DNA from 4 places in the Pseudoalteromonas qingdaonensis genome. Region 1 is predicted to be linked to each of the others. Evidence: predicted binding sites of a transcription regulator. Region 1 holds the regulator's gene; each other region holds the start of a gene.
What was found. Region 1 encodes sigma-54, which starts transcription at its own class of promoters, with help from an activator protein. Its sites were predicted from a motif close to GTTGGCACGNNNNTNGNNT; they were not measured.

Region 1 (7,916 bases):
AAAGTTAAACACTCGAACTTATCAATCGGGCTTTTCAGCCGTACATTCAGCCGAACTTTCCGTGTCGCGCCTTATACAACCATTAACTGGTACAGTTCCTGGTCGCTGGTGACCGATCTTAGCTGCTTACATAATTGTTTATCTTTAAGTTTATCAGCAATTTTCGCCAAGGTCTTGAGATGTTGTTCGCATTGATCGCCTGGTACAAGCAGCGCCACAAAAATATCCACGGGGCGATTGTCGATGGCGTCAAAATTGATTGCTTCACGACTGGTGACAATAATGGCTAGGGTGTTCTCTATGCCTTCAAGGCGACCGTGTGGAATAGCCACCCCTTTTCCTATGCCAGTGCTGCCAAGCTTTTCACGAGCCAGAAGGGAGTCCAGTATGGCTTGCTCACTGAGGTGGGGGATATGTTGGTGTGCTACCTGAGAGAGGTATTCCAACATTCTTTTTTTGCTATTAAAAAGGACCGCAGCCTTGCTGCAGTCCTTGGAAAAAAGTAAATCTAAGCTCATTTTAATGACGAGACAATTTCTCTTTATGTTTGATTACCTGGCGGTCTAATTTGTCAATTAAGCCATCGATCGCCGCGTACATATCCTGATGCTCTGCGGTGGCAAACAGTTCGCCGCCGTTTACATGAAGAGTTGCTTCTGCTTTTTGGTTCAATTTCTCGATATCGAGAATAACATGCACATTATTAATGTGGTCAAAGTGACGCTCTAATTTGGCAAATTTACTATTTACATAGTTGCGAAGAGAGTCTGTGATTTCTACATGACGACCGGTAAGATTTAATTGCATAAGCATTTTCCTTCTTGTCTAACGTCTATATCAAGCTTTTACGTTGATTTGACGGTGGTATGGCCAACGATTCACGATATTTTGCAATCGTCCGTCGAGCCACTTTGATTCCTTGCTCTGCTAGTATGTCGGTAATCTTGCTATCGCTTAACGGTTTTACAGGATTTTCCGCGGCTACTAGCTTTTTGATCAATGCTCTAATCGCTGTGGATGAGCATTCACCTCCATTCTCGGTATTCACATGGCTGGAGAAAAAGTACTTTAACTCAAAGATCCCACGTGGCGTGTGCATGTATTTTTGTGTGGTAACACGAGAGATAGTCGACTCGTGCATTTCCACCATTTCTGCAACGTCGTTAAGGACCATTGGCTTCATTGCTTCTTCGCCATGTTCAAAGAATGCCTGTTGTTGCTGCACAATGCAATTAGTTACTTTAAGTAAGGTGTCATTGCGTTGCTCCAGGCTCTTTATAAACCATTTTGCCTCTTGCAAGTGAGAGCGAATAAATTGGCTGTCACTTTGTGATTTGCAGTTGCGACCCAGGGATGCGTAGTGATCGTTCACACGTATCTTCGGCATGCTATCGGGGTTTAATTCCACCTTCCAGCGACCCTTGACCTTCTTCACCGATACATCCGGGATCACATACTCCGACTCTTCGCGTACTATGGTCGCGGCGGGCTTGGGATTCAGGCTGTGTATCAGTGTCATCACCTCTTTTAACTGCGCTTCTTTAAGCTTAGTCTTTTTCATTAAGGTGCGGTAGTCACGGTTACCAAGCAAATCAATATAGTTACAAACTACCTCTTTCGTCTCGTTAAGCCAAGGGGTTTGAGATGAAAATTGATTGAGCTGGATCAACAAGCCCTCTTGTAGTGAGCGAGCGCCAATACCTATAGGATCAAACATTTGAACTCGCTTAAGCACGGCCTCTATTTCGTCGAGTTCAATCTCTTCTTCCAGCTCATCATGGTTGATGCTGTCGAGCAAGTCCTCGGTGCTAACGGTAAGTAAGCCGTTGTCGTCGATGGCTTCGATAATCGCGGTGGCAATGGCTTCATCTATGGCGCTAAAAGGGGTGAGGCGTAATTGCCACATCAGGTAGTCGTGCAGGGTTTCCGTGGTTTCGCCTTGATAAATAGACTCATCATCTGGCATGGGCCCAGATGAAGCGACCGGTGCGGCACTGATATACTCGTCCCAGGATACATCCATGGGCAGATCATCGCTGATCGAGTCATTGTTGAGGGCATCGCCGCTTTCAACTTCGTCCTGATTGCTTGTGCTGTTTTGGGTGTCACTATCACTGTCAGCCGCCGAGTTTTTATCGCGCGGCAGGTCGTTATCGCCGTAATGCTCTTCTTCGATTTCGAGCAAGGGGTTGGCATCAAGTGCTTCTTGAATTTCTTGTTGGAGATCCAAAGTACTGAGCTGCAACAGGCGGATAGCCTGCTGCAATTGGGGGGTCATTGTTAATTGCTGGCCTAGGCGCAGCTGTAATGATTGCCTCATGTACTCTAACAATCCTTTTGTAATTAAAGTCTAAACTGCTCACCTAAATATACATCGCGTACGGTTTGATCTGCTAATACCTGTTGGGGAGTTCCTGATGCGATTAGCTCGCCATGGGAGACGATATAGGCAGTTTCACATACATCTAATGTTTCGCGCACATTGTGGTCGGTGATAAGGACGCCGATGCCACGGTTGCGGAGGTGTTCAATGATTTTCTTAATATCTAGCACCGAAATAGGGTCAACACCAGCAAAAGGTTCGTCGAGCAGAATAAATTTCGGGTTAGCGGCTAAGGCGCGAGCAATTTCCACGCGACGACGTTCGCCGCCGGAAAGCGCCATGCCTAAGGAGTCGCGAATATGCTGAATATTAAACTCGTCCAGCAGGCCTTCAAGCTCGCGCTCGCGGCCGCTTTTATCCAGATCCTTACGGGTTTCCAAAATGGCCATCAGGTTCTGATAAACGGTCAATTTACGGAAAATCGAAGACTCTTGCGGCAAATAACCTATGCCTAAACGGGCGCGAGAATGCATGGGCAGCAGGGTGATATCCTGTTCGTCTATGCTGATCACCCCTTTGTCGCTTGGCACCAGGCCAACGATCATATAGAAGGTGGTGGTTTTACCGGCGCCGTTAGGGCCAAGCAGGCCGACTATGCTGCCAGCTTTGACTTCCAGGCCCACATCCTTGACCACTTCACGGCCCTTATAGCTTTTTGCCAGCTTTTGCGCCTTCAGCGTGGTCATGGTTGTTCCTTCTCTTCTTGCTCATCATTTTGCGGTGTGAGCGTGGTTCTTACGCGAGTGCTCGAATCTTTATCTTTTTCGGCACTGATCAGCTGCTTGTTTATATCATAGCTGATTGTCTCGGCGATTATCTGTTGATCGGCCATGGCTATTTTTGCAGTGCCGGAAATCTGCAGCATTTGCGTAGCTACATCGTAGCGGATTTCCTTGGCAGAAGCGGTGATTTGCGTACCATCTTCCATGGTTTCGCTGTAGATGGCTGGGTTGCCGGTGGCAATCAGCAACTGCTTGTTATCACCTAACTCAGGGCGACGGTGGGCCTCAAGGCGATCCGCCTTGATTTCTCGTTGACCATGAACAATGTGTACATTTTTATCAAAAATGGTGATATTTTCTTTGATCAGCGCCTGCTGTTTATCGGCGTCGATCTGTACTTCCGTCACCGTGCTCGGTTGTTCCGCCCAGGCATTTACAGCCCCAATTCCGAACCCCAAACCTATGATTAATGCTTTGAATTTACTGGTCATAATATACCGTTCGCGTATGTTTTATTAGTTCCACTATCTCTGTATTGATATCCGCTTTCAAGCCCTGACCTGTGATCAGGAGATCTGGCCCCCTGAGCTCAACACTTTGCTCCGATTCCATACGTTGGGCACCAATGTCTATTTGGATAGCTGCTGCTTGGACCTTTTCGATCATTGCCCCTGGTATTAAATTGGTGGCGATGACGTTGCTTTCCAAGATCAAAATATTGTTATTGTAGAGTGTCGCTTCATCGGCGGTTACACGCCAGCGTTCACCTTCGTTATAGAGAGTAAATACCGGCTTCTTGAAGTGGGTAAAACCCAGCTCGTCGAAGAGTTCCATATGCTCAGCATAAACTGTGTGGCTTAACGCCCCCTGATCGTTATAGCTGCTTTGTCTAAGTCCGGTGGCAATATAATCCGGGATAGAAATGGTATCGCTGCTGCTTGTTACCGTTTTTTCCGATTGCATATAATAGGGTGCCCATAGCCAGGCCATAAGCGCAATAAAAACGATGGATATCAGCACCCGCGCCATATTCATGAGCTGGTACCCTCAGTGCCCAGGCTGCCGCCCTTGGCCAATATCAGCAGGTCAGTTAGTTCACGCACTGCCCCAAAGCCGCCTGGCAGCATTGTGGTGTAATGGGCAATACGTTTCACCAAAGGATGGGCGTCATTAACGGCCACGGCAAAACCTACCTTTTCCATTACCGGTAAATCCGGGCCATCATCACCTATATAGGCAATCTGCTCATCACTCAGATTAAGGGTTTGCTTGAGTTCGCCGTAGGCGTCGAGCTTATGCTCTCGGCCTTGATAAATATAAGGGACGCCCAGGCTTTCCATGCGGGTTTGCACTATTTGTGACTGGCGGCCGGTGATCACCGCAACTTGGGTGCCGCTATTCAATAAAGCCTTAATGCCAAAGCCGTCTTTGGTGTTGAAAGCTTTGAGTTCTTCCCCCTGATTGCCCAAATAGATACGACCGTCGGAAAACACGCCGTCGATATCGCAGATAAGTAATTTTACCGCCTGAGCTCTTTGCCAGGCATCTTGCTCTATGGGCTGATACAAATCGGAAAATTGCATTAAATCACTCCCGCCCGCAGTAGGTCTTGCATATTCAGGGCGCCAATGGGGCGAGAGTCTTGGTCGATGACGATAAGACCGTTGATACGCTTTTGCTCCATGATATTAAGCGCCTCGGCGGCCAGCATATTGGCGGTGGCCGTGGTGCAATTTGGTGTCATCACCTCAAGTAAGGTGGTGCTATGTATATCTATGCGCTGCTCCAGCACGCGGCGCAGGTCGCCATCGGTGAAGAGGCCAACCAGCTGTTGTTCGTCATTGATTACCGCCGTCATGCCCAGACCCTTGCTGGAAATCTCCAACAAGGCTTCTTTAATGCTTTGCGATTGATGTGAGCGTGGCACGCTGTCGCCGCTGTGCATAACGTCGTTAAGCGTTAGCAATAAACGTTTACCCAGGCTGCCGCCGGGGTGGGACAGGGCAAAATCATCGGCGGTAAAGCCCTTGGCTTCGAGCAGGGCAACGGCGATGGCATCGCCCATGGCTAAAGTGGCCGTGGTACTGGCGGTGGGAGCCAGGCCCAAGGGGCAGGCTTCCTGAGAAACGCCGATGCAGATATGTAGATCTGCCAGGGTGGCCATGCTTGACTGGGTATTCCCTGTCATGGCCACCAAGGTTGCACCAATGCGCTTAATTACAGGGATGATGCTGACAATCTCATGAGTCTCGCCGGAGTTAGAGATTAATAACACCACATCCTGGGCGGTGATCATGCCTAAATCGCCGTGACTGGCTTCTCCCGGGTGCACAAAAAAGGCCGGGGTGCCTGTGCTCGCCAAAGTGGCGGCTATCTTGTTGCCGATATGACCAGACTTGCCCATGCCGACCACTATAATGCGCCCGGTGCAGGCCTTCATTAGTTCACAGGCCTGAATAAACTGCTCGTCAAGATGTTGCAGCTGCTCTTGAAGGGCAAGAACTTCTGTCTCTATCACCCGCTGGGCGGAAGCGATGTAGCTTTGTGTCATATACGCTTACTCTATGCTATCTGACTAAAAATATATCCTTGGTAGGCAAAAAATGCGACCAGCAACATGCCTCCTTCTAACCTGTTGATGCGTCTGGCACCACGAAAGTTCAAACTCATGGCAATTAATACTATGGTCGCGGCTATCATTACCAGGGCATCGCGGTTGGCTGCGGCCGGGTCAATCACCGCTGGGTTAAGAATACCGGCAAGGGAAAGCACGGCAAGGATATTGAACAGGTTTGAGCCAACGATATTACCTAGGGCCAGGTCGTCTTCATTTTTCAACACGCCGGCTACACAGGCGGCAAGCTCAGGTAAACTGGTACCAATGGCGATAATGGTAAGGCCGATAACCAGGTCGCTAAGACCAAAGAATTGAGCGATTTCCACCGCCGAAGAAACGATAAAATGCGAGCTGACTGGCAGTAGTATCAGGCCCACAATCAACCATAGGGAGGCGGCTTTGGTGCTCACATCTTTAGGGATTTCATCACAGGCTTCGCTGACAAAGGGGTCGTCCTCGGCATTTTTTTGCTGGCGCGAAATAATGATAAGAAAAGTGATAAAGGCGACAAAGCCGGCTAGTAGCAACCAGCCTTCTACACTGGAAAAATAGTTGTCGGTAAACATGTACCAGGCGGCTATTGAGACTACAAAAGCTAAGGGCATTTCCCGTTTAACTGTCACCGAGGACACCGACAGCGGGCGTAATAGAGCAGTGATACCCAGCACCAGCAGAATATTGGTAATATTTGAGCCCACCGCATTACCCACCGCAGTATCGGTTTTATCAGCCAGTGCTGCCGACGCTGATACCATCATCTCCGGGGCAGAAGAGCCCATGGCGACTACGGTTAAACCTATGATTAAAGCGGGTACGCCAAGGTTGCGTGCTAAAGCCGCGGCGCCAAAGACAAAGCGGTCGGCACTCCAAACGAGAGCGACAAAACCGGCGACGAGAATGGCAAAAGAAGTGAGCATGAGTGCAAAGCCAATGAGTTAGAAAAAATACTGGCGCAAATAGTATCAAAAGCCGTTGTAATTGTGTAAAAAAACGCACCTAATTTGTCGTCATTACAGCTTTGTTGAATGATCTTACAAATTTTTACAGATTCTTTTTTCCCTCGGCGCAAAAAAACTTTAAAATGTCGGGTCACATGACGGAAAAATAGTGGGAGAGCGACTTGTCGCAACCAATCGTTGAAATCAAGGATGTTACCTTCAAACGCGCGGAACGTGTTATCTATCAGAATATGAGCCTAACCATTCCCAAGGGGAAGATCACTGCGATTATGGGCCCCAGTGGTATAGGTAAAACCACCTTGCTGCGGCTGATCGGTGGTCAGCTTAAGCCAAATAGTGGCGATATTCTTTTTCAAGGTCAAAGTATTCCTAGCATGAATCGCGCGGCGCTGTATAAGGCGCGCACGAAAATGAGCATGCTGTTCCAAAGTGGCGCCTTATTTACCGATATGTCGGTGTACGACAATATCGCCTTTCCGCTGCGTGAACATACACAACTAAGCGAAGAATTGATCCGTCTTGTTGTCTTGATGAAGCTGCAAGCCGTGGGTCTGCGCGGTGCCAAAGACTTGATGCCGGCCGAACTTTCTGGCGGTATGGCCCGTCGTGCAGCACTAGCCCGTGCCATTGCCCTGGACCCAGAATTTATCATGTACGATGAGCCGTTTGCCGGACAAGACCCCATTTCCATGGGCGTGCTGGTGAAGTTGATCCGCTCGCTTAATAATGTCCTTGGGCTGTCGTCCTTAATCGTTACCCATGATGTACCCGAGGTGATGAGCATTGCCGATCATGTGATCATCATCGCTGAAAAAGGGGTGATAGGCTGTGGCAGCCCGGATGAGCTGCGCCAGCATGAATCACCTCTGGTGCAGCAGTTTTTACAGGGCTTGTCTGATGGTCCTGTGCCATTTCATTTTGATGCTCAGCCTTATGAGCAGGAGTTAATGTCATAATGTCAGCCTTGCTCGAATTTTGGCAGCGCCTGGGGCATAAAACCCTGAGCCGCTTCGCCTCTATGGGCCGTGCTACTTACATGCTGTTGGGCGCCTTATTAAGCATGCCTAACTTTCGTAAGGGCACGCCGCTGCTGATCCGCCAGCTTTACATGGTGGGTTTTTTATCCCTGATTATTATTGTGGTATCCGGCTTGTTTATCGGCATGGTATTAGCCCTGCAAGGCTATACCGTACTGGTTGATTATGGCGCTGAAGACAGTTTGGGCCCCTTGGTGG
Region 2 (7,916 bases), on a different contig from region 1:
CTCAATGACCAAGGCGAAGAGTTTACTTTGGACGCCGACGGTTTATTGGCCATCTGTATTCAGCACGAATTAGATCACCTAGTTGGTAAGTTATTTATTGATTACTTGTCGCCGTTAAAACGTCAGCGTATTCGTAAAAAGCTTGAAAAAGAAGCCCGTCTGGCCACTAAAGCTTAATTACAAGGAATCACAGTGACACAAGCCCTTCGCATCGTATTTGCCGGTACACCGGACTTTGCTGCACGCCATTTGCAGGCATTAATCGACTCAGATCATGAAGTGGTTGGCGTATACAGCCAGCCAGACCGCCCCGCCGGACGTGGTAAAAAACTCAAAGCCAGTGAGGTAAAAACCTTAGCTTTAGAGCACGACCTGCCGGTGTTTCAGCCAGCCAGCCTGAAAAGTGAAGAAGCGCAGCAGCAGCTCGCCGCATTAAATGCCGATATCATGGTAGTAGTCGCCTACGGCTTGCTACTGCCTAAAAGCATTTTAGAGACGCCAAAGCTTGGTTGTATCAATGTCCATGGCTCAATTCTGCCGCGTTGGCGTGGTGCCGCACCTATACAAAGAGCGATTTGGGCCGGCGACGCAGAAACAGGTGTAACCATAATGCAGATGGACGAAGGCCTGGATACAGGTGACATGCTGAGCATTAGTCGCTGTGCCATAGATGCCAAGGAAACCTCGGCCTCGCTCTACGCTAAGTTGGCGGAGCTTGGCCCTTCGGCACTGATAGAAACATTAGCCAACATAGAAAGCATCGCCCCGCAGCAGCAGGATGAGCAGCTCGCCAACTATGCGCACAAGCTCTCTAAGCAAGAAGCCCTGTTGGATTGGCAACTGGATGCGGTGCAGTTAGAGCGCAATATTCGTGCCTTTAACCCCTGGCCGGTCAGTTATACGGAAATGGCCGGTAATACAGTGAAGATATGGCAAGCCGAGGTGGTTGCCGAGCAAGGCGCGCCGGGCACCATCTTACGCGCCGATAAAAATGGCATAGTGATCGCCTGTGCGACCGATGCGCTATGTATTACCGAGCTGCAACCCCAAGGTAAAAAACCCATGTCGAGCCAGGATTTCCTTAACGGCCGCGCCGACTGGGTCGCAGTTGGTACTTCATTAGCCACTGCGGATAACCAAGGTGAGTAATGTTCGCGCCCAGGCGGCGCACACCCTTTACCAGGTAGTCGACAAAGGCATTTCTCTGTCTGTGGCCCTGCCCAGATACAGCCGCGATCTCAGCCCGCAAGACAAGGCGCTGATGCAACAAATCTGCTTCGGCGTTTTACGTTATTTGCCAAGCTTGGAGTTTTATTGCCAGCAACTGCTTGAAAAGCCATTGAAAGGTAAAAGCCGGGTTTATCAATTTCTGCTCTACGTTGGCTTATATCAATTGCAATATATGCGCGTGCCCGAGCATGCCGCCGTGGCCGAAACGGTCAACGCCCTGCAATCAATGCGAGCCGCAGGCCTAAAAGGCTTGGTTAACGCCGTACTGCGCACCTTTCAACGCCAACAACAAGGCCTTGAAGAGCAAGCAGAACAAATAGATGCCTGCAAATATAATCACCCGGGTTGGCTGATTAAAAAGCTACAACGTGATTACCCAGAGCAATGGCAAGATATTATCGAAGAAAATCAGCAGCAGGCACCTATGTGGCTAAGGGCGAATAATCGCCTGAATAACCGCGACGCCTATGCCGATAAACTGTTTGATAAAAACATTGGCTTTAGCATAGATGAAGCATTCCAAGATGCTATCCGCCTCGATAAGGCCATGGATGTATTTGCCCTGCCCGAGTTTGAACGCGGCGCCTGCTCGGTACAGGATGCAGCGGCCCAGCAAGCAGCAAGACTTCTTGACCCACAAGATGGTGAACTCATTCTCGATGCCTGTGCGGCACCGGGCGGCAAAACCTGCCATATTCTTGAACTAGCCGATGCCCGTGTCGTTGCTTTGGATGCCGATGCCCAGCGCCTTGAACGGGTCAGCGAAAACCTTGAGCGCATAGGCCTAAACGCCGAATTAACCTGTGCCCAGGCGGAGCAAACAGAGCAATGGTATCAGGGTGAGCAGTTCGACCGCATTCTCCTTGATGTGCCCTGCTCGGCCACCGGAGTGATCCGTCGCCATCCGGATATTAAATGGCTGCGTCGCGGCAGCGATATCGATGAACTGGCACAACTGCAAGCAAGCATACTTGAAGCCATCTGGCCGCTTTTGAAATCCGGCGGTACTCTGGTTTATGCCACCTGCTCGGTATTAAGCGAAGAAAATCAATCGCAAATACGGGCATTTTTGGCCAAACATGGTGACGCCAAGCATATAGCCTTGCATGATAAGGATACCGAGCAGCAGCCGGGTTGGCAGTTGTTACCAGGTGAAACCGATGGTTTTTACTACGCAAAAATAATAAAGCAGTGACATAGTCATGAAAATTATCATCTTAGGTGCAGGCCAGGTTGGCGGCACATTGGCAGAAAACTTAGTGGGTGAGCAAAACGAGATCACCGTGGTCGATATCGACGGTGACCGTTTGCGTGAGCTGCAAGACAAATACGACTTGCAAGGCGTTAATGGCCACAGCGCTCACCCCGATGTGCTGCGCAAGGCCGGTGCCGAAGATGCGGATATGATCATCGCCGTAACCAGCTCCGACGAAGTGAACATGGTGGCCTGTCAGGTTGCCTACAGTATCTTTAACACTCCGACTAAAATTGCGCGGATCCGCTCGGAGCAATACTTACGTTATCGCCAGCAGTTATTCCACAATGATGACCTGCCCGTTGATCACTACATAGCTCCCGAGGCTCTGGTCACTAAGTATATTCGCCGCTTAATCGACTACCCTGGCGCCCTGCAGGTGTTGCAGTTTGCCGACGGTAAGCTGTCCTTGGTAGCGGTTAAAGCCTACTACGGCGGTATGCTGGTTGGTTATGCGCTTTCAGCGTTAAAGGAACATATTCCCAACGTGGAAACCCGGGTTGCCGCCATTTACCGTCAGGGTAAGGCCATCAAGCCGCTGGGAACCACGGTTATCGAAGCCGATGATGAAGTCTTCTTTATCGCCGCAACCAAGCATATTCGCGCGGTAATGAGCGAACTGCAAAAGCTGGAGCGTTCATATAAAAAGATCATGATTGCCGGCGGCGGTAACATAGGCGCGGGTTTGGCTCGCTCACTGGAGAAAAACCACAGCGTCAAGCTGCTGGAGCGCAACCCTATGCGAGCCGAGCAACTCTCGGAAATGCTTGATGATACCGTGGTCTTCTGTGGTGACGCTTCTGATCAGGAGCTGCTGTCAGAAGAGCATATCGAGCAGGTAGATGTCTTTATCGCCGTAACCAACGATGATGAAGCGAATATCATGTCAGCCATGCTGGCCAAGCGCATGGGTGCACAAAAAACCATGGTGCTAATTCAGCGTGGTGCCTATGTGGATTTGGTTCAAGGTGGTGAAATCGATATTGCCATTTCGCCGCAACAAGCGACTATTTCGGCTCTGTTAACCCATGTTCGCCGCGGCGATATAGTGAATGTTTACTCACTGCGCAAGGGCGCTGCTGAAGCCATTGAAGCTGTAGCCCATGGTGATGAAAACACCTCAAAAGTGGTAGGTCGGGCCATTCGCGAAATCAAACTTCCTTCAGGCACTACCATTGGCGCCATAGTGCGTAATGATGATGTGCTGATTGCCCATGACGATACCGTGATTCAAAGCGGCGACCATGTGATCATGTTCTTGATCGACAAAAAGCATATTCATGTGGTTGAGAAACTCTTCCAGGTCAGCGCCATGTTCTTATAAGCAAAAAAAAGCAGCTTTAGTTAGAAACTAAATGCTGCTTTTTGCTTCTCTAATGGATTTAGGTTTTTACTCAATATTGGCAAACTCTTCTGGCGATAGCTCGCCGTTACCATCAATATCAAGCTCATCGAACTTAGCCATTACTTCGGCATTGGCACTTGCTTCTTCCTTACTGATGCTGCCATTACCGTCCACATCAAGAGATTCAAACGTTGTACCTGAATCTGCAAATGCAGCTGAAGATGATGCCAAAATAGCCATTGCTAGTAGTGTATTGGTCGTTTTCATAACTTGCTCCAAATATTTAAAAAGTAAACTTACTGTGCTGCCGCGAACTCTTGCTCGCTCAGCTGGCCGTCTTTGTTGCTGTCCAAGTCCTTAAACTGTTGCATCAGTTCAGGATATTGAGCCGCTTCTTCCATGCTGATAGCGCCATCGCTATCTAGATCCACATTGTTAAATTCCAAGTCCATCGCGAATGCAGACGATGCACTAACTAAGCCGATTAAGGCGATTGCTTTAGAGGTCTTATTCATTGTTAACTCCCTGTGTTATTTCGCTTTAGCGAACTCTTCTTGAGACAGCTCGCCATCTACGTTTGTGTCTAAGTCTTTGAACTGGCTAATTAGCTCTGGGTGCTTTGAGGCTTCTTCCATGCTAATGGCGCCGCTGCCGTCTGTATCTACCGTGGCAAAGTCAACTGCTAAGGCAAAGGCCGCAGAAGAACTAACTAGGGCGCATAAGGCTAAAATGTGCTTTGATTTTTTCATCATAAACTCCTACTGATCACTGTAATAACTACTGAAAATTACTCGGCTTTATCAAACTCGGCTTGTGAAAGCTCACCGTTACCGTCGCTATCTAGCTGTTCAAATTGCTCGGCTAGCGCAGCATCAGCGGCAGCTTCTTGCACAGAGATAGCACCGTTACCATCAACATCAAGAGTTGAGAAATCAGCAGCGAATGCTGCGCTTGATGCGGCTAAAGTGATAAGAGCGATAGTTGCTGTCATTGTTTTCATATTGCTTTCCTTCCTACTTGTTTTGGTGTGAACCTAACGAATCCAATATTCGTCATCACATTTTCGATTCGCTAGGACTATTACAAGTCCGGTGCCAACATTGAAAACCCCTTATAATTCAAAGGTTTGGAGATTTAATTACTAAAAACCACAGAGTTTTTCCATTTTTTCTGTTGCTATTTCGCGACAAGATCTAAGCCTTAAAAATAAAACCTATAATTTTCAGTGTGTTATGAATTTATGATGGAAATTTCATTCAGAAACCGCACAAATGGTCGACACGCTTTTCTGATTTTTATCTGAATAGAAGTGCCAAAAGGTAGATTTGGATAAGAGTGAGGAAATTATTTAACACTTAAAAAACAGTTGGTTATGTTGTTTTTCGCGCTTTTTTAAAAATTAATTTCACAGCCAAAACCTAGCTAGAGTTAAATTGTTGCCTTTTAGCAACACACAAGACTTTGTTCAGGTTGAGGTGGGTGAACTAAGCCCTCGCGTGATGAAAGCTCGATTAGGATAAGGTGCAAGTGAGTGGGCCTAACGCTGCGGTTTGGCTCGACATTCATGTCTCGCATTCAAATTAATAAGAGTGGCCAGTGTCACTCTTGAAGTTGGTGATGGTGATAACAATTCATCCTGAAGCCTAGGCCCGGATCGGGCATCCACGCCCTCGCGTTCGGCGCTCCAAGAGTGACGTTAAGCTCGGTGTAAGTAAGTCGTCCTGACGCTGGGTCCCGGCTCGACATCCATGTCTCGCGTTCGAGTTTATAAGAGTGACCGAAATACGTCGAAGGTAAGTTTTGTGCAAGTAAGTCGTCCTGACGCTGGGTCCCGGCTCGACATCCATGTCTCGCGTTCGAATTTATAAGAGTGACCTGTGTCACTCTTATAAATTCTCACCCACGCCAGAATGTGGGGGTAAATAGTACTAGCAGGGTGAAGATCTCTAGACGACCAAATACCATGGCCAGGGTTAGAATCCACTTGGCATTATCGCTGATATCGCCGTAGTGTGCCGCTACCTCACCCAGGCCTGGGCCCAGGTTATTTAAACAGGCAGCAGTCGCCGAGAAGGCGGTGATATTGTCCAAACCCGTGCCCATAAGGCTGATCATGATGATCACAAAAACCAGGGCATAAGCGGAGAAGAAACCCCATACCGCTTCGACCACCTTATCAGGTAGTGCCTTACGGCCAAGCTTAATAGAATAGATGGCTCTTGGGTGTACCAGGCGGTTAAGTTCACGAATGCCCTGCAAGTACAACAGGAACACCCGCACTACCTTCATACCGCCACCGGTAGAGCCAGCACAGCCACCAATAAAACTTGAGAAGATAAGTAATATGGGCAGGAACAGGGGCCAAGCGGAAAAGTTGTCGGTAGCAAAGCCCGCCGTGGTACCGATAGAAACCGCATGGAACATGGCCTGATCTAAGGTTTCATCGCCATTGGCATAGATATTATTCGACGACAGCACAGCAAAACAGATGATGATCAGCGCCACCTGAATTAAGAAAAACACCTTAAATTCCGGGTCGCGCAAATACACCTTGGCACTGCGATTAGCCACCACAGCGTAATGCAGGGAAAAGTTCACCGCGGCAATTAATAAGAAAACCACACAAATCAGGTTGATCACTGGGCTATCAAAGTAGCCCATGGACGCATCATAGGTAGAGAAACCACCTATGGCTATGGTCGAGAAGGCATGGCAAATGGCATCAAACCAGCTCATCCCCGCCACCCAATAAGCCAATGTACAAGCTAGGGTCAGAGATACATAGATGTACCAAAGATGTTTAGCGGTATCGGCAATACGCGGCGTCATTTTCGAGTCTTTCACCGGCCCCGGCGTTTCGGCACGATACAACTGCATACCACCAACGCCAAGCATGGGCAGCACGGCCACCGCGAGTACGATTATCCCCATACCACCTAGCCATTGCAGTTGCTGGCGATAAAACAACACAGACTTGGGCAGATATTCAATACCGGTTAATACGGTCGCCCCCGTGGTGGTAAGCCCAGAGAAGGCCTCAAACACCGCATCAGCCAGCGAGAGTTTTGGCGCATCAAGGAAGATCAGGGGTAAGGATGCGAACGACCCCAGCACCAGCCAAAACAATACCACGATCAAAAAGCCTTCACGGGCTTTGAGGTCGCCATGCTCATGGCGGTTAGGATAATAGGCAAACAAGCCGGCAATTACGCTGAAGATAAACGCAAGAATAAAAGGCAGACCACCACCATCTTTATAGATAAGTGATACCAGTGCAGGGGGAACCATGGTGATACTAAAAAGGGCTACTAACTGACCGAGTATCTTTATTATCGTGCGGTATTGCATTTAGCGCATCGCCGTGACTTTTCTTTGCATGTTATTGTCTTACTGTTTTATTTTTAACTCAACAGTACCATGGCTTAAATCAAAAATATCTTTTATGGCATCTTCAGCCTGGCGCGCATCAATACGTATCTGCCAGGAAATATGGCCACCGTATTCCTTATCCATAGCCAGTACCTGGTATTGTGAGTTAAGGCATTGTTCTATCTGCCCTTGTAGAGCATAGTCACTGTCGCCGCTTAACACCACACTGGGCACCTTAATCTGTATCTGTAATTGCGCCAAGGCATTATTCAGGGTGCCACCATAGGCGCGCACTAAACCACCCGTACCCAACTTAATGCCACCAAAATAGCGGGTAGTAACGGCACATATCTCACCTAAGCCACTGCCTTGGAGCACATTAAGCATGGGCTTGCCGGCGGTGCCATTGGGTTCGCCATCATCACTAAAGCCATAAACATGGCTGCCACCGGGCGCTCCGGCTACATAGGCCCAGCAATTATGACGGGCATCCGGATACTGCTCATTGATTAAAGCAATAAAGGCCTTGGCGCTGGCCACATCCGGCGTATGGGCAAGGTGAACGATAAAGGTGCTTTTTTTGATTTCTTCTTCGTAGCTCAGCGATTGAGCCGGATAAGCATATTCTGACATAGAAAATGAACTGCCTAAGACGATGGCATCGCCGCCACCGTCTTCACAGGGAATGTTTAGTCGAGTTTTAGCTCGCGAGTCATG
Region 3 (7,916 bases), on a different contig from region 1:
TAATGGCGAGTTGTGGGGGCGCACCTCGGATGTACCCTGGGCCATGGTGTTCCCAACCGGCGGGCCGGATGCGCGTCACCCGTCACAATTATATGAAGCATTTTTCGAAGGCCTGGTGCTCTTCCTTATTTTGCAGTGGTTTATTAAAAAGCCGCGCCCAGCGGGCAGTGTTTCAGGGCTATTCTTGCTCGGTTACGGTAGCTTCCGTTTTGCCATTGAGTATTTCCGCGAGCCGGACGCCCACTTAGGCTTATTAGGCGGCATTATGTCTATGGGACAGATTTTATCCCTACCCATGATTATTATCGGTGGTGCGTTTATCTACTGGGCGCACAGCAAAGCGGATAACGCCGCGGTATCGACAGCGAAGAAATAAGGAAGCAAAGATGAAACAGTATTTAGACTTATGTCGTCGCATCGTTGATACCGGCACCTGGGTGGAAAATGAGCGTACCGGGATCCGTTGTTTGACCGTGATTAATGCGGACTTGGAATACAATGTTGCTGCCAACGAATTTCCACTGATCACTACCCGCAAAAGCTTTTTTAAGGCGGCCATTGCCGAGTTGCTTGGCTATTTGCGTGGCTATGACAGCGCCGCTCAGTTTCGCGATATTGGCTGTAATACCTGGAATGCCAATGCCAACGAAAACCAGGCCTGGTTGAATAATCCCAACCGTCGCGGTGAAGACGATATGGGCCGTGTTTATGGCGTGCAGGGCCGCAGCTGGCAAAAGCCGGACGGCACGCATCTGGATCAGTTAAAGAAGGTGGTTGATAACCTCAGTCGTGGTGTCGATGACCGCGGTGAGATCATCACCTTTTATAATCCCGGTGAGTTTGAGCTGGGTTGTTTGCGTCCTTGCATGCATACTCACACCTTCTCGCTGTTGGGTGACACCTTGCACCTGACCAGCTACCAGCGCTCATGCGATGTGCCCTTGGGTCTAAACTTTAACCAGATCCAGGTTTTTACGCTGCTGGCCTTGGTGGCGCAGATCACCGGCCATAAGCCGGGTATGGCGTATCATAAAATTGTTAATGCCCATATTTATGAAAACCAGCTTGAGCTGATGCGTGACGTGCAGCTAAAGCGTGAGCCTTTCCCGTCGCCGCAACTGCACATCAATCCAAAGATCAAATCCCTGGAAGATTTGGAAACCTGGGTGAGCACGGATGACTTTGAGATCTCCGGTTATCAGCATCATGAGGCTATTCGTTATCCGTTTGCGGTGTAACTCAACTCACCCATCTTCTTGCCGCCCCGTCTAAGGGCGGCAAGCATCCGCCGCAAGCAATCAGCAAATCTCACGCCTTAGCCAATTACTTGGCACCTTCAATATTCACCCTTGGGTGCAAGCCTTATCCTGTATGGGTGCTCTGCTGCTTACCCCTTTTTTGTAGTAAATTATACTGGCTGAAGCAGTTTGCGAGACATCTTGGCGCTGATTTTGCTTATAACCCCTTAGAGATAAATTCTACGGGTGAATGATGCGATATCTAATTTTATCGGCAACCTTAGCGTTAACTGCTTGCGCACAATCCGAGTCCAGTATTTTGCACAGTGAGCGCTCTCAAGACGGGCAATTATCAACGCAGGCGATCCATGGGCATACGCAGCGCCTTGCCGAGCAGCTGCTGGCGCGTACGCATGGCAATGAGAAATACCAAGGGGAGTTTGTCCTAACCGGGCGTATTGCCGTCGGCACCTTCTTACCCATTAAACAATTAGCGCATGACTCGCAGCACCCTAAGTTGCATGATCTCGGTCTGCAATTGCAAGATGGCTTTATCACCTTGATGGCTCAGGCTGGTTTTGAGGTGGTCGAGTATAAGCAAAGTGACAGCATCTATATGCAGATGGAGCAGGATAAGATGCTTAGTCGCGATGTGATGCGTTTAACGCAGCGCCATAACCTAGATTATTACCTAACCGGCACCCTGTTGCGCCAACAAGACGGCTATGTGGTGAATGCGCGGCTGATCAAACTCGACACCCAGCAAGTGGTGGCAGCGGCAACGGATTATCTCCCCGCAAATGTGTTCTGGCCCGAGCAAAAAAGCATACTGCGCCACGGCCAGATTTACAGAGAAGAATACTAGGGTCTGTTGACCTTTGTTGTTCGTTTCTGCAGCAGTTTGTAGTGTATTTATACAAGGCGGCACATGTGTGGTGTAGTTATTCTACATGAACATGTAACAACACAGTAGAAATGCGCTACAAGCGCTGCCCTACGGGTTCATCTAAACGCATCCTGCTCTGTGTTACTCGCTATGAACATAGGCGAGCAAGACCGAAGCAATGCTTCGCAGCTTAGCGAGGTGAGCGCATGGATGCGCGATGTAACCAAGCTTCATGGATGAATTTGACCACATAAATCAGTGATTATATTCATCAGAATGCGCTTAGATTGAACATAAAGTAAACCGCAAAGATAAACAGACCCTAGTGAATAGGAGAGAAAAATGAACAAGCTAGCACTTATTTTGGCCTTGGCTGCACTGGCTGGGTGTGCCCAGCAGCATGATGCACCGAACACAGATGAGGCAAGCGCTCAGGTGGAGCTTAAAGGGGGCGAGGTGAACCGCAGGCTCGATGTGGACGATGCCTTTTTTCAGGGTAATCGCGCCTATTACCCGCAGCCACATCTAGTTGTGGGGAACAAAACCATTAACGCTTATATTCAGGGGTTGGCCCATGATCTCGCCGCCAATCTCGAGCAAGTATCGACAACAACGGCGCTGGCTGTTACTACCTTTGCTTATGTTGACAGCGATTTAAATCAGGGCAGCCTGCTGGGTAACCATGTGGCCGAGTCCTTTATGCACGAATTTCACCAACTGCGTGTGCCGGTGATCGACTTTAAGCTGACCCAGCATATTCGCGTCACGCCCCAAGGGGATTTTGCTTTGAGCCGTGATTATCTGGAGCTGGAAAATGCCACGGCAGCGCAATATATACTGACCGGCACCTTGACTCGACACCAAGATGGAGTTTTGGTTAATGCCCGTATTGTGGGTGTGCAAAGCCGTACTGTGGTGGCCAGCGGCCAAACCTTACTGCCCCGAAATCGGGTGTTAGCGTTACTGCAAAGTCAGCAGGAAAATAATGGTACTTTATTGAAAAATTAACTAAAGAAAGCCCAGAGTAGGCCGATAGCACCCAAGCTAAGTATTTATTATTAAGGAAGTTATAGTATGCGAACTTGGGTTTTTCTTGCTGTGTCGGCGCTCTCTCTTTCTACCTTGTCTGGGTGTGCGCACCATCACCATGGTGATGACCATCAAACCCGAGATATTTACGAAGGAAAGCAGGTAACCAGAGTACATCATGGGCATTCTGTGGGTCACTCCAGCAGCCATCGCAGCGCCCGTACCCATCATCATCATGGTTATGAGCTTACTCGCCTTTACACTGAGGGCAATGTAAAAACACATGCCAGTGAGCCAGCTCAATCAAGTCTGCCATGGACACCGCCTTTTTCTGCCTATCGTCCACGCTCAACTCATAAGCTGATCGGTGATTATGCAGAGCAACTTTCCATGCGTCTGATTGAAAACCTTAATGTTAATATCGCTTCAGGGCGTGTTGCCGTGGCCAGCTTTGTGGAGTTGGACTCATCGCTAAAGCGCACCAACTTGCTGGGTAACCAGTTGGCAGAAAGCATGATCACTGAGTTGCAGGAGTTTGGATTACAGGTTGTGGACTTTAAGGCCACCGGTGATATCCGCGTCACTCAGCAGGGGGATCTGGCCTATTCACGTGACTTTGCCGAGTTGGCACAACATCAAGCGGTGGACTATATCCTCTCAGGAACCCTGACCTATACTGACCGAGGTGTCATAGTCAATGCCCGCATCTTTGGCAGCAAGGACAGGGTAGTGATCGCCTCTGGTAAAGGTTTTATTCCACACTTTGTTGTCGAAGGCATGTACCCAGCCAGCTATCGTGACGGTTTAGGTCGTTAATCGATAACAAATGGGCTTGATTATCAAGCACCTAGCCTTATAATCAAGCCCAGTTCTAAACGGCTTCTAGGCCCCTTAGTTAAATGGATATAACAACCCCCTCCTAAGGGGTAGTTGCAGGTTCGATTCCTGCAGGGGCCGCCATCTTATTGTGCTGCGAAATAAGCGGCCAAATCGTCACTGCCACCTATATGCTCGCCACCAATAAAGACTTGCGGCACGGTTTCACGACCTGTGATGGCCTTAAGGCTGGTGAGCGACACGCTGTTACCTAGGGTGATTTCTTCAAACGCCAGGCCTTTCTCTGTCAGCAGATTCTTTGCCTTAGTGCAAAAAGGGCAGCCGGGTTTGCTAAACAGGCTGACCGGTTGAGGTTTTACCTGCTGCGGGTTGATGTACTCCAGCATGGTATCGGCATCGGACACCTCAAAGGGGTCGCCGGGCACATCTGCTTCAATAAACATTTTCTCAATCACGCCATCTTTAACCAGCATGGAATAACGCCAGCTGCGCTTGCCAAAACCAAGGTCGTTTTTATCCACCAACAAGCCCATGCCATCGGTAAATTCGCCGTTGCCGTCGGGTAGCAGGGTGATGTTGCCCGCCTCCTGGTGTTGCGCCCAGGCATTCATAACAAAGGTGTCATTTACCGAAACACAAACTATGTCATCGACACCATTTTGTTTAAACACCGCGGCTAATTCGTTATAGCGGGGCAAATGGGTGGACGAACAGGTTGGCGTAAAGGCGCCGGGCAGGGCGAAAACGATCACGGTTTTGCCAGCAAAAATATCCTCGCTGGTGCGCTTTTGCCATTGCTCATTGTCACGAATGGCGAAGGTAACGTCGGGGACGCGCAGGCCTGTGCTGTTTTTAAATTGGCTCATTGGTTTTAATCCTTATCTAATCAATGAGCCCAGTATGCCAAAATGATTTTAATCATTAAAATGGTTTAATGTGATTAAGTTAATCGCTTTTTTGGATGGTTTGCTCTGTCATTTTTCTGCTTCAATTTATGATCACCAGATCATTGAGCTGAATATTCTGCAGCGGCCTTTTTGAGACATTGCTGGCAACGGCGCTGTGCTGGTATAGCTGAGTGATTTTGACCCGATAAAGGGTGGTGATCTGGCGCGGCAAATGCTTACCCTCATAGGTGATTGCCTGGTTGTGATGGGCCAGGGTGAGCTCTTGTCCCAAGTTCAAGCCGTTGTCTTTGCCAAGATTAATAATGAGCTGTTGATCCTCGATATGTTTAATTTGCCCCTTGCTTGGCAAGCATTGCAGCGCCTGATTAAGGTCATACATAACTTGCTGGCTAAGGGCACTGATACCGCGGCCATACTGGCTTTGCCAAAAGGTGCCGCTGTGCACATCGACCAGAGTGGTTTTATCAAAATCCCAGGGTGCCTGAGTGTGATAGGCCTGCTGCCAGATTTTTTCAAAGCTCAGGGCATCAAACAGTATAAATTCCACGTTAAAAAAGCGCTCAAAGCTGTCATCGGCCCAAAATGCATACTTGCTGTTGAGCTGCTGCCCTAAGGAAACATCCGTGATGTGTGAGAGCAGTACAAACTGGCTATTGCTGGCATTACCTACATAATCGATAAGCTGCTCATCATAGTCGTATTGCTGTGAAAAAAAGGGCGCCACATGCAGGGGGTCTTTAAAATAGGGAGTCGGGTGCACATTCAAATCTGCCTGACTCATTAGTGCAAAGAGCTGCTTGCTAAAGGCTCGTGGAATGTCAAATATTTGACCATAGCGGGCTTGCTGCGGATTGGCAAATCCGGCTTGGGTCAGGGCAAAATGATTGCGCAAGCCGCTTTGCTGGCATTGCTGGATTTCGGCATCTGCTTGTATATCGAGCTGCAAGGTCACGCTCAACATGCCGTTTTGTTGTTGCTCTTCAAGCACATGGATTTGCTGCACCTGGCCATGGCTCTGTATCGTTAAGCTATCTTGCGTTAACACTCCCTGGCTTAGGGTCTGCACGCTCGAAAGCGAAATCCCAGAGTATTGTAATGCCTGAGTAATGGCATCATTAATGGCTTGTTGGCGCGCCTCGGCGCTGCTTTGTCCGGCCAGGGGTGCAACCCCTGTGGTTTGTAGCCATTGAGCCGCTGCATACTGGCTGTAGGCAGAAAATAGCAGGGCGCATAGAAAAGCTGGGTATCGCATAAAAGTCTGTCGTCGGATCTTACTTGGGTTAAAGCCAGCAAAGAACATACCAGGTTAATCTAGCACACGCTTTTTTGGCATTTTTTGTGCATACTTAAGGCAATCATTTTTAGTCGTGGAAGTGGAGAGCAAGATGCTGCGTCAAGTGGGCATAATTCTAGGGTTGGTGATAGGCGCCACAGGTTGTAGCTCAATGTTCGATAAACATGTTGAGTATGGCATCACAAAGCCGGACAGTTACCCTGTGTTACAAGCTGTGGGTTATGCACCCATAGCACCGCAACCGGGTGAAACCGCCGAGCAAAAATCCCTGATGGCGATGAAGGCATCCAAGATAGAGGCCTATCGCGAGCTGGCGGAGCAGGTATATGGTCAGCAGTTAAGCGGACACACCCAGCTTGCTCAAGCGATTGCCACCGATGATCAGCTTGAGGCCAAGGTGCAAGGGGTGATCCGTGGTGCCAAGGTGATGCGCAGTTATGTGGTTGGCGACAGTTATGCTACCGAGCTGGAGCTGGATATGAAGCGGGTTTACGATCTTTATATAAATGAGACCAAGCCGCGCAAGGTTAAAAAGGTCAGCTACTACTAGAGTGGATGGCTGTAGCTCGGGCTTTGCCGCCATCATTGTCGGCCTTTTAGGCCGACAATAGAGCAATGCAGGAGCACATTGCCGATAAGCCCGACAAAAGATAACCCAGTCTCATTGTCGGCGCAGAGCACCGACTTGCAAGGCTAAAGCCTCGCCCACTGCACCGACCTACAAAATTAGGCTTTAAGGTTACGTACTAGTTTATTGTCGCTGCGGTCAATGGCGCCGTCGGCGGCGTAGGTAATGGAGCTGGGCGCGCCTATGAGGATATCTTTTAGCTGCTTAACGCTTAATTGTGCCTGGTGGGCTGCTTGGGCATTGATTTGATTTTGCTTTTGGCACTGGGCAAGGAGTTCCCGAGCCTTGTCGATCAACGCTTGTTCTTGCTCATCTCGTTCACCTTGGTGAGTCAGTAACTGAGCAATATGTTGGTCTTGTTTGTGGATTTGGGTTAGCGCTTGCGCCTTGATTGGGGTGAGGGCTTTTAAGTCGGTGCCGCTGCGCCCAGCAATGGCGGTAAGCTCGTCATTGAGCAAAGCCAGCAGCTCATTTAGGCTGCTTTGCTGTTGTTTTAGAGCCAGGATGAGTGCCGAATCAGCCATACACATCAAACTCGAATGCGGCGATATTCTTCGCCAGCTTTTCGTTGTCGATCTGGTATTTACCTGCGGCGATGGCCTTCTTCAGCTCGGCAACCTTCTGTTCATCGAATCCCGAAGAACGCTCGGCCTTTTCTTGCAATGAACGCATTTGTCTTGCCTGTGGAGTGAGACTCACAGAATCGCTCGCGGCTTTGACATCGGCTTTAGCGGCAGCGCCAGAGGCCTGAGATTGCGCCGATTTTTGCTGCTCGATTTTTTGTTGCGGGCTATTATACACCGCGCCTTGCTGGCTCTTATTTACTTGATTAACCATGTCTTATACCTGAGCTAAACTGACCTTTGGATATTTATCGGCCATTTACGCCATTACTTTAGCATATAATTTAGATATTCACTGCAACGGTTTCAACCGCTGTGACTTGAGCGCTGAGCAGGCGTCCTGATTTGCGGTTGCGAACCCGGATATTCTCGCCCAAGCCACCATCCTCTAGGGCTTCGCCCACGGTTTTAATGGTTAAGCCATTGATTTTTGCGATGATAGTTACGCTATCGCCCTTACACACCATGCACAG
Region 4 (7,916 bases), on a different contig from region 1:
TCATTGATCTGTATTTTGTCACCCAACAACATGGCCTGGGCATAGTCGCTGGGAGCCTGTGAGGCACTAGTGTATTTCACGCCGGTGTCCACTTGGTTTTGCGCCTGTAATACATCCGATTGCTTACGCAGTAACTGGTTCAGGCTATTTTGATAAAACATATTATTTGATAAACGCATAGCAGTTACCTCGCAGAGCTAAGCAGGGTGTCGAAAACGGTTTGGGCAGTTTGCAGAATACGGGCCGACGCCGAATAACTTTGTTGAAAACGCAATAAATTGGCGGCTTCTTCATCGAGGTTGACCCCAGAGAGCGACTCATACCAGGCATTTGACTGGGCTTCTAAAGCGCTAAAGGCGCCAAAGCTGGTTTGTGCCTGCGCCGTCACCATACCGATATCACTCACCGTCCCGGCATAGGCCTGATTGAAGGTTTTGCCATTGCTGCCATCATTTTGGGCATTCACGCTTTGACGCACCAGATTCTGGTTTTGCAAACCCGCCAGGGCCTGACCATTACGGTTATCATCAAAACCCTGGTCATTAAATTCGACGCTAAAGCTGTCCCCTACCTCGGACGTGCCTTTAATATCAAAATCAAAACCATAGTTATCAAAGGGCGCGCCGGCCTGGGCGAGGATATTGTCTTTGGGATCGCTCATGGTGAAGGTCACCGAATTTGCACTGTCGGACAGGGTGTATTGATCCGGCTCTGCAACCTTGGTGAGGGTCAACTCACCATTGGCCAGGCTCGGTGGCGGCCCGGGTAGGAAGCCAGCGCCAATACTGGTTACCGAGCCGGCGCTAATGCTGGCCTCGGAGTTATTATTAATATTCGTTTCGGTGCGGATGGGCGAGGCCAGAGCCAGGTGTTCGCCCTGATCCGTGGCCAGGGTCAGCTGGCTGGCAGCAGCACTATTGAGCTTGATATCCACCTTATCGCCGATGGCACCCAGGGTACTGACATTAATTTGCAGGCCGAAAGAGTCATTGCCACCAAAGTCCACATCGCCATTGACGGCTATGGTGGCCGCCGATGCTGTGCCTATGGCCTTGCCGGAAGCATCTATGGGTTGCACCAGAACATCGTTGGCACTTGGGCCGGTAAACTCAAGACGAAAATCACTGGCGGGAATATTACTGCCCTGCCCCGGCGCTAAGGTAGCACTGAGTTCGGCATTGCTGTTGCCATGGGCCAGACCGACAACGCTCGGCAAGGTAAAGAGATCACCACCTAACTCGCCATTGCCCGCCATACCCAGTCTATTTTGCTGGTTAAAGGCATCGGCAAAAGACAAGGCCATTTGCCCAAGCTGGGTTTGCGCCGGAATAAGGATCTCATCACGATAGGCCAGCACCCCACCAATTTCCCCCTTCAGGGTATTAGGGTCGATATCGATGGCGATGGCTTTGCCATCTTGCAAATCGAGCTTGAGCTCCATCTTGCTGGGATCCGGGTCTCCTTGCAGGGAGAACATATTAAAGGTGCCGTTTTCCATCACCAGGGACTCACCCGAGCTCATAAACACCAGCTTCTCGCCATGAGGGCCATCTGTGGTTTCGATATTAACCAGCTCGGATAGCTCCTTAATCGCCAGGTCGCGTTCATTGTAAAGATTGCTGGCGCTGGCTTGTGAATCTCTGCCATGTACGGCGGCGATCTTACTGTTAAGCTCGCTGATTTTGCCAATCAAGCCGTTTGCTTCCTGGCTTAAGCTGTAGAGCTGGTCATTGACCGTCTGCTGTTGCTCGCTCAGCGTCCCCGACAAGGTATGGAGCTGATCAACAAAGCCCTGAGCATTGCTGAAGAACAAGGACCGGGTAGTGCTGTTCGCCGGCTGGTTTAATGCTTCTTGCAGGTTATTAAAAACGTTATTAATTTGCGTTGATAAGCTGGTCGATTCCTCGGAGAACATAGTATCAACACGTCCCGCATCGGCGGTAAAACGCTCGAAAAAAGCCCGGTTTGAGGTATCGCGATTAAGCTGCTGCTGGGCAAACTCATTAAGCAGGCGATAGGTTTCACTGCGGCCAATTTGATTGTCTATGGTGCCGCCGTGCTCGGTGCGCTCGCGCACATAACCGGCGGTGTTCACATTCGTTATGTTCTTACTGGTGGTATTAAGCAGCTCGGAGCTGGCACGGATGCCGTTACTGGCAATATTGAGTAAATTAAAAGACATACCTTAGTCTCCAATGCCTGGTAGCGTACCTACCAGGGCCTTAAATTCGGGTTGAGCAAGAACGCGCTTCACTTTATTGGCATAGTTGGGGTCGGTGGCATAACCAGCCGCACTGATGGCATCGATAAAGGCAGCGGGCTTATCGGCCACCGCCAGCGCCTGTTGATATCTGGGATTGCTTTGTAAAAACGAGACAAAGTCGTCAAAGCTTTGTTGCAAGGAGTCATACATGCGAAACGGCTCATTGCGCTTTACCGCCACACCCTGCTCATACTCCACCGTGGTTTTAGAGGTGCTGGCTCCTTGCCAATCACGATGGGCCTTGATGTTAAAGAGGTTATTAGAACTGTCGCCGTTGGCAGATTGAATAATATGTTTCCCCCAGCCGGTTTCAAGCGCCGCCTGAGCCACCATAACGCCAGGATGGACGCCAATTTTTGCCGCTGCCTGGCGGGCAAATTGCCACACGCCCTCAATAAAGTCCTGGGCACTTTGGAAACTGGGCGTTTCGACCTTGGGCTGTGTTTCGGTCTTAGCCTCTGTGGCAGCTTTCACATTGGCTGACTCGACTTGCATTTGGGTGTTGCTGCTCTTTTCTTCGCCCTTTTCTTCGCCTTTAACTGAGCGAGCTGAGCGAGTATTTGCCACCTGCGGCAGACGCAAGACCTCCGCCGGAATATATTTGCCCTGCTCTGGCGAGAGTTGCTGCACTATGATATCCGCCAATCCTAAGGAGCCGTTTTGCGATAGCTCGCTGGATAACTGCTGGTCGTGCATGTCCTGAAAATATTTGACGCTGCTGGCGTTAAAAGGGCTGTTTTCATCCTCGAAAGCGGCATTAGCTTGGCGCATGCTTTTAAGCAGCATCTGCGTGAAAATTGACTCGAATTGCTGCGCCGCCTGCTTCAGTGCCGCGCGCTCACCTTCACTGCCCTTGGGCTGCTTGAGAGCGTCCTGACGCAACCTGTCCAAGCTGGTTAGGTCAAATACACTTTGTGTTTGTAGTTGATTGGCATCCATAGTGCTGACGAGATTTAAACCATGTGAGCAATTAATGCTGTAAGCAAAGCAATTTGTATACCAAGAGTCTTGTAGGTCGGTTTTGTGGGCGAGGCTTCAGCCTTGCAAAGGCCAATTGTCAGACTGAAGTCTGACCTACAACGACATATCAACGAATGCACATAATTCGGCGGGCTTATCGGCAATTGCTCCTGCATTGCTCTACTACCGCCATCCTTGGCGGCAAAGCCCGACTACACGACAATACATACAGTTATCTGTAGGCGAGGCTTCAGCCTTGCGAAGGCCAATTGCCAGACTTAAGTCTGACCTACAACGACATATCAACGAATGCACATAATTCGTCGGGCTTATCGGCATGCTCCAGCATTGCTCTACTACCGCCATCCCTGGCGGCAAAGGTTGAGTTCGCCTAGATCACCACTAGCTGGCCATTAATGGCACCGGCTTCTTTAAGCGCTTCCAGTATCGCCATAAGATCACCTGGGGCGGCGCCCACCTCATTGATGGCGCGAACCAGGTCGTCCAAACTCACGCCTGGGTCGAATACAAAGGCACGGGAGTCGTCCTGGCGCACATCGATAATACTTTGATTGGTGACCACGGTATCGCCACCGGCTAGGGCGTTAGGCTGCGACACCTGGGCATTCTCGGCAATGGTTACCGTGAGGCCGCCATGGGTAATGGCCGCTGGCTGCAACTTAACGTTTTTGCCAATTACTATGGTGCCGGTGCGCGAATTAACTATGATTTTCGCGGCATTGTCGGCCGGTTCAAACTCAAGGTTCTCTAAGGTCGACAAATAGGCGACCCGCTGCCCCATATCACGCGGTGCCAACACCCGTACCGAAGCGGCATCCATGGCCGTAGCGGTGCCACCACCAAGCAGGTTATTGATGGTATCGGACAGGCGTTTGGCGGTAGTGAAATCAGGACGATTAAGGTTAAAGGTAATAAAGTCACCCTGGGTAAAGGGGCTGGGAATGGCTCGCTCTACCGTGGCACCATTGGCGATACGCCCCACAGTTGGGGTGTTGATCATTACTTGGCTGCCATCAAGACCCTCGGCACCGAGACCACCGACGACCAAGCTGCCCTGAGCCAGGGCGTAGACATTGCCGTCGATACCCTTTAAAAAGGTTTGCAGCAAGGTACCACCACGCAGGCTTTTGGCGCTGCCGATGGAAGACACGGTGACATCCATGGTTTGCCCCGGCTTAATAAAAGCCGGCATCTCAGCATGAACGGCAACGGCGGCAACGTTTTTGATCTTCGGCTGCAAATTAGCCGGCAAGGTTATGCCGAAGCTATTGAGCATGGCCTTAAAGCTTTGCTGCGTGTATCTGTCTTTTTCGCCGGTACCGGGCAAGCCCACCACCAAACCATAGCCCACCAACTGGTTGCTACGCACGCCCTCAACCATGGCCACATCCTTGATGCGCTCGGCCTGAGCCGGCAGGGTTGTCAGGGTCAAAAAGACGGCGATAATAACGCTAAGCCACTGCATATACATACTCCTTAAAACGGAAACAAGCTGCCCATAAAGAAGCGCGACAGCCAACCGGCACTTTGCGCTTCCTGCATATCACCCTTACCCGAGTATTGAATACGGGCGTTGGCAATGCGGCTGCTTTCTACCGTGTTTTGTGCGCTGACATCGGTCGGGCGCACTATGCCTTCAAGGCGAATAAATTCCTGACCGGTATTAAGAGTGAGCCATTTTTCCCCGCGGATCACCAGGTTACCGTTGGGCAATACCTGCATCACGTTAACGGAAATATTGCCCGCCAGGCTGTTTGACTGATTCGACTTGGCATCGCCGGTAAAGGCGGTGTTGGACTTCACTCCCAGCTCTATGCTGTCGCCGCCGATATTGACCGGGTTGCCGCCAAGGCCAATCACAGGGTCCAGCCCGACTTCGGTTTCCTTATCGGTTTCCGTTTTCGCCGTTTTTGATGCCTGGGTCGACTCGCGCAGCACCACGGTAATAATGTCGCCGGTACGCAGAGCCTTTTGATCTGCGTACAGGTCATTGGCCAGCATGGGGTTAAACAAGCCACCGTTATTATTGATGTTTTGTGGTGTCTGCTGCGGATACATGGGGGCGTAATAAGGGTCGTCCGCCACCACTGTGGCGTTTTGCGTCGATTCACACCCGCTTAGTGCCAGGGTCGCCGACAAGCCAACCGCCCCCCATAAAGACCTAGTCATCATAATGCCGCCTTAGAGTTGCTGATTAATGTAGCTCAACATCTGATCCACGGATGAGATCACCTTGGAGTTCATCTCGTATATACGCTGAGTTTCGATCAGGTTCACCAGCTCCTCGGTGACATTCACGTTCGAGGTTTCCAGTGCTCCCTGGACGATAATGCCAAGACCATCGACGCCAGGGTTACCTTGCACCGGCGCGCCACTAACCGCGGTTTCGGTGTAGAGGTTTTGACCCATGGGCTCCAAACCCGATGGATTGATAAAGTCGCTGATCACCAACTGGCCGATCACCACGTTATCCGCCTGACCGGCGATGCGTACAGAAACCTCGCCATCTTGGGAAATGGTCAATGACTGAGCGTCGTCAGGCACATTCATTTCCGGCTGCACCGGGAAACCGGCACCACTGGTAACAACGCGGCCATCTTCATCCGTGGTGAACTGGCCGTTACGGCTATAGGCAATATTGCCATCGGGCAATAACACCTCAAAAAAGCCCTGGCCCTGGATCATCCAATCCAAAGAGTTTTCTGTGCTGAGCATATTGCCCTGCGAGAAGTTCTTTTGGTTGGCAACCACTTTAGCGCCGGCGCCTAACATCAAGCCTGATGGGCTTTCAGTATCTGCAGATGTACGTCCACCCGGCTGGTTAATATTTTGATAAAGTAAGTCTTCAAAAATAGCGCGGCTTTTTTTGTAGCCCACCGTGCTCGCGTTGGCGAGGTTGTTGGAAATCACCGAAATATCGGTTTGTTGGGCATCGAGCCCGGTCTTACTGATCCACAATGCTGGGTTCATATTATTAACTCCTCGCTAAGGCTAAACGATGCGCAGCAATGCTTCGGCACGCTGATCATTTTCTTCGGCGGTTTTCATTAGCTTGACTTGTAATTCGAATTGGCGCTGATGGCTGATCATGTCCACCATTTCATGCACTGGATTGACGTTGGATGTCTCCAGCGCGCCGGGAATAATGGAGACCTCAGTGGAAACGTCAATGTTTTGACCCTCGCGGGCACGAAACAAGCCGTCATTACCTTTTTCCACTTGGCGACCCGTGGCCTGCACTATTTTCAGCCTGTCCACCTCTTCTAAGAAGTTGGCAGGCGCGCCTTGTGGGCGAACCTGTATAGTGCCATCCTTACTAAAACTGACCTTTTCTATGGGCAGGGGCAGAATAACCGGACCACCCTCGCCGACCACCTGTCGACCTTCACGGTCCACCAGCAGGCCTTCCTGGGTGATGCTTAGCGAACCGGCCTTGGTATAGGCTTCATTACCGGTGTCATCAAGGACACTAAGCCAACCTTGCTCGCTCATGGCGATATCGAGATCACGCCCAGTCGCGGAAATGCCGCCGGCACTGGTGTTGGTTCCGGCTCGCTCCTGCAAGGCGAAAACTCGGGTCGGCAGACCCTCACCAAAGGCCTGCATCGACCGTGCCTGAGCAATATCGGCTTTAAACCCCGTGGTGTTGGCATTGGCCAGGTTATTACTTTTAACCGCCATGCCCAACAGGCTTTGCTTGGCTCCGGAAGTTGCTATATACAGCATTTTATCCATTGGCTTGCTCCCACAATTCTAACTAGGGTAGGAAAAGCAAGATTGATACCAATACGTTTATTTCATTCGTCAAATTTGGCAAGGCAAGAAAATAACAGCTCGGTGTTGTGGGCGAGGCTTTAGCCTTGCAAAGGCCAATTGTCAGACTTAAGTCTGACCTACAATGAATGTGCATATTTGTCATTTACAGGTCGGTGCTAATGCCGACCTACAACGACATATCAACGAATGCACATAATTCGTCGGGCGGCAAAGGTCGACAGCAGCAGAGATAAAAAAGGCCACTTAAAAGTGGCCTTAGAAGTCCTTAGCGGATCTGCAGGATATTCTGTTGCAGTGTTGAGTTCACTTCCAGTGCTCGCGAGTTGGCCTGGAAGTTACGCTGGGCGGTGATCAAGTCCACCAGCTCGTTGGTCAGGTTGGTGTTCGATTGCTCCAGCGCCGAGGAGTTAATGGTTCCAAGGGTACCTGTACCCGGCTCACCGGCAATGGGCTCACCAGATTCGATGCTCTGTTTCCAGCCTGTGTTACCTACCTGCTGCAAGCCTTGCGAGTTAGGGAAGCGTACCATGGCTACCTGACCCAGGAAGGTAGAATCGCCATTGCTGTACGAGGCTACTATCTTACCATCGGAGCCAATGTCGATGCCCGCCAAGCGACCTACCGTAGAGCCGTCTTGTTCCAGGGCTTTCACCTCGAAGCGACTGGCATACTGGGTCGGCACCTTGTTGGCGGTGTTGCCTTCGTCACGCCAGTTAAGCTCAACACCCGAGTCTGGGAAGGTAGCGCCATTGTCTAACAAGGTCGACAAGCCTGCTCCCGGCCCCCCTGGTAAAGTAATTTCATCAAAGGTGCTGGGCGTTACGTTTGTGTTGCCATTGGTGGTCGCCGGCAAGCCGCTGGCATCAAAGCCAAACTCCACCAAGGGAGAAAAAGG

Region 2: the regulator sigma-54 is predicted to act here: its motif matches at 4,911-4,929, upstream of WCN91_RS09980 (EF-hand domain-containing protein).
Region 3: the regulator sigma-54 is predicted to act here: its motif matches at 1,439-1,457, upstream of WCN91_RS14475 (FlgO family outer membrane protein).
Region 4: the regulator sigma-54 is predicted to act here: its motif matches at 3,249-3,267, upstream of flgJ (flagellar assembly peptidoglycan hydrolase FlgJ).

The regions. Positions count from the first base shown of each region.
Region 1 covers NZ_JBCGCU010000005.1:105,722-113,637, reverse strand. The annotation lists gene ptsN (PTS IIA-like nitrogen regulatory protein PtsN) at 72-518, opposite strand; gene hpf (ribosome hibernation promoting factor) at 520-807, opposite strand; gene WCN91_RS06375 (RNA polymerase factor sigma-54) at 833-2,320, opposite strand; gene lptB (LPS export ABC transporter ATP-binding protein) at 2,344-3,069, opposite strand; gene lptA (lipopolysaccharide transport periplasmic protein LptA) at 3,066-3,596, opposite strand; gene lptC (LPS export ABC transporter periplasmic protein LptC) at 3,586-4,140, opposite strand; gene kdsC (3-deoxy-manno-octulosonate-8-phosphatase KdsC) at 4,137-4,688, opposite strand; gene WCN91_RS06350 (KpsF/GutQ family sugar-phosphate isomerase) at 4,688-5,656, opposite strand; gene WCN91_RS06345 (calcium/sodium antiporter) at 5,668-6,639, opposite strand; gene WCN91_RS06340 (ATP-binding cassette domain-containing protein) at 6,843-7,637, shown strand; gene mlaE (lipid asymmetry maintenance ABC transporter permease subunit MlaE) at 7,637-7,916, shown strand, end outside.
Region 2 covers NZ_JBCGCU010000009.1:136,931-144,846, reverse strand. The annotation lists gene def (peptide deformylase) at 1-177, shown strand, start outside; gene fmt (methionyl-tRNA formyltransferase) at 193-1,149, shown strand; gene rsmB (16S rRNA (cytosine(967)-C(5))-methyltransferase RsmB) at 1,133-2,425, shown strand; gene trkA (Trk system potassium transporter TrkA) at 2,433-3,809, shown strand; gene WCN91_RS09995 (EF-hand domain-containing protein) at 3,876-4,097, opposite strand; gene WCN91_RS09990 (EF-hand domain-containing protein) at 4,127-4,345, opposite strand; gene WCN91_RS09985 (EF-hand domain-containing protein) at 4,361-4,579, opposite strand; gene WCN91_RS09980 (EF-hand domain-containing protein) at 4,618-4,830, opposite strand; gene WCN91_RS09975 (TrkH family potassium uptake protein) at 5,727-7,178, opposite strand; gene WCN91_RS09970 (YigZ family protein) at 7,218-7,832, opposite strand; gene pepQ (Xaa-Pro dipeptidase) at 7,889-7,916, opposite strand, start outside.
Region 3 covers NZ_JBCGCU010000022.1:15,919-23,834, reverse strand. The annotation lists gene lgt (prolipoprotein diacylglyceryl transferase) at 1-376, shown strand, start outside; gene WCN91_RS14480 (thymidylate synthase) at 387-1,238, shown strand; gene WCN91_RS14475 (FlgO family outer membrane protein) at 1,489-2,103, shown strand; gene WCN91_RS14470 (FlgO family outer membrane protein) at 2,467-3,132, shown strand; gene WCN91_RS14465 (FlgO family outer membrane protein) at 3,199-3,969, shown strand; tRNA gene WCN91_RS14460 (tRNA-Arg) at 4,039-4,113, shown strand; gene WCN91_RS14455 (glutathione peroxidase) at 4,116-4,856, opposite strand; gene WCN91_RS14450 (flagellar assembly protein T N-terminal domain-containing protein) at 4,978-6,150, opposite strand; gene WCN91_RS14445 (LPP20 family lipoprotein) at 6,284-6,742, shown strand; gene flgN (flagellar export chaperone FlgN) at 6,919-7,344, opposite strand; gene flgM (flagellar biosynthesis anti-sigma factor FlgM) at 7,337-7,657, opposite strand; gene flgA (flagellar basal body P-ring formation chaperone FlgA) at 7,728-7,916, opposite strand, start outside.
Region 4 covers NZ_JBCGCU010000022.1:3,121-11,036, forward strand. The annotation lists gene flgL (flagellar hook-associated protein FlgL) at 1-179, opposite strand, end outside; gene flgK (flagellar hook-associated protein FlgK) at 185-2,182, opposite strand; gene flgJ (flagellar assembly peptidoglycan hydrolase FlgJ) at 2,186-3,202, opposite strand; gene WCN91_RS14380 (flagellar basal body P-ring protein FlgI) at 3,615-4,709, opposite strand; gene flgH (flagellar basal body L-ring protein FlgH) at 4,721-5,413, opposite strand; gene flgG (flagellar basal-body rod protein FlgG) at 5,426-6,214, opposite strand; gene WCN91_RS14395 (flagellar basal body rod protein FlgF) at 6,236-6,979, opposite strand; gene flgE (flagellar hook protein FlgE) at 7,287-7,916, opposite strand, start outside.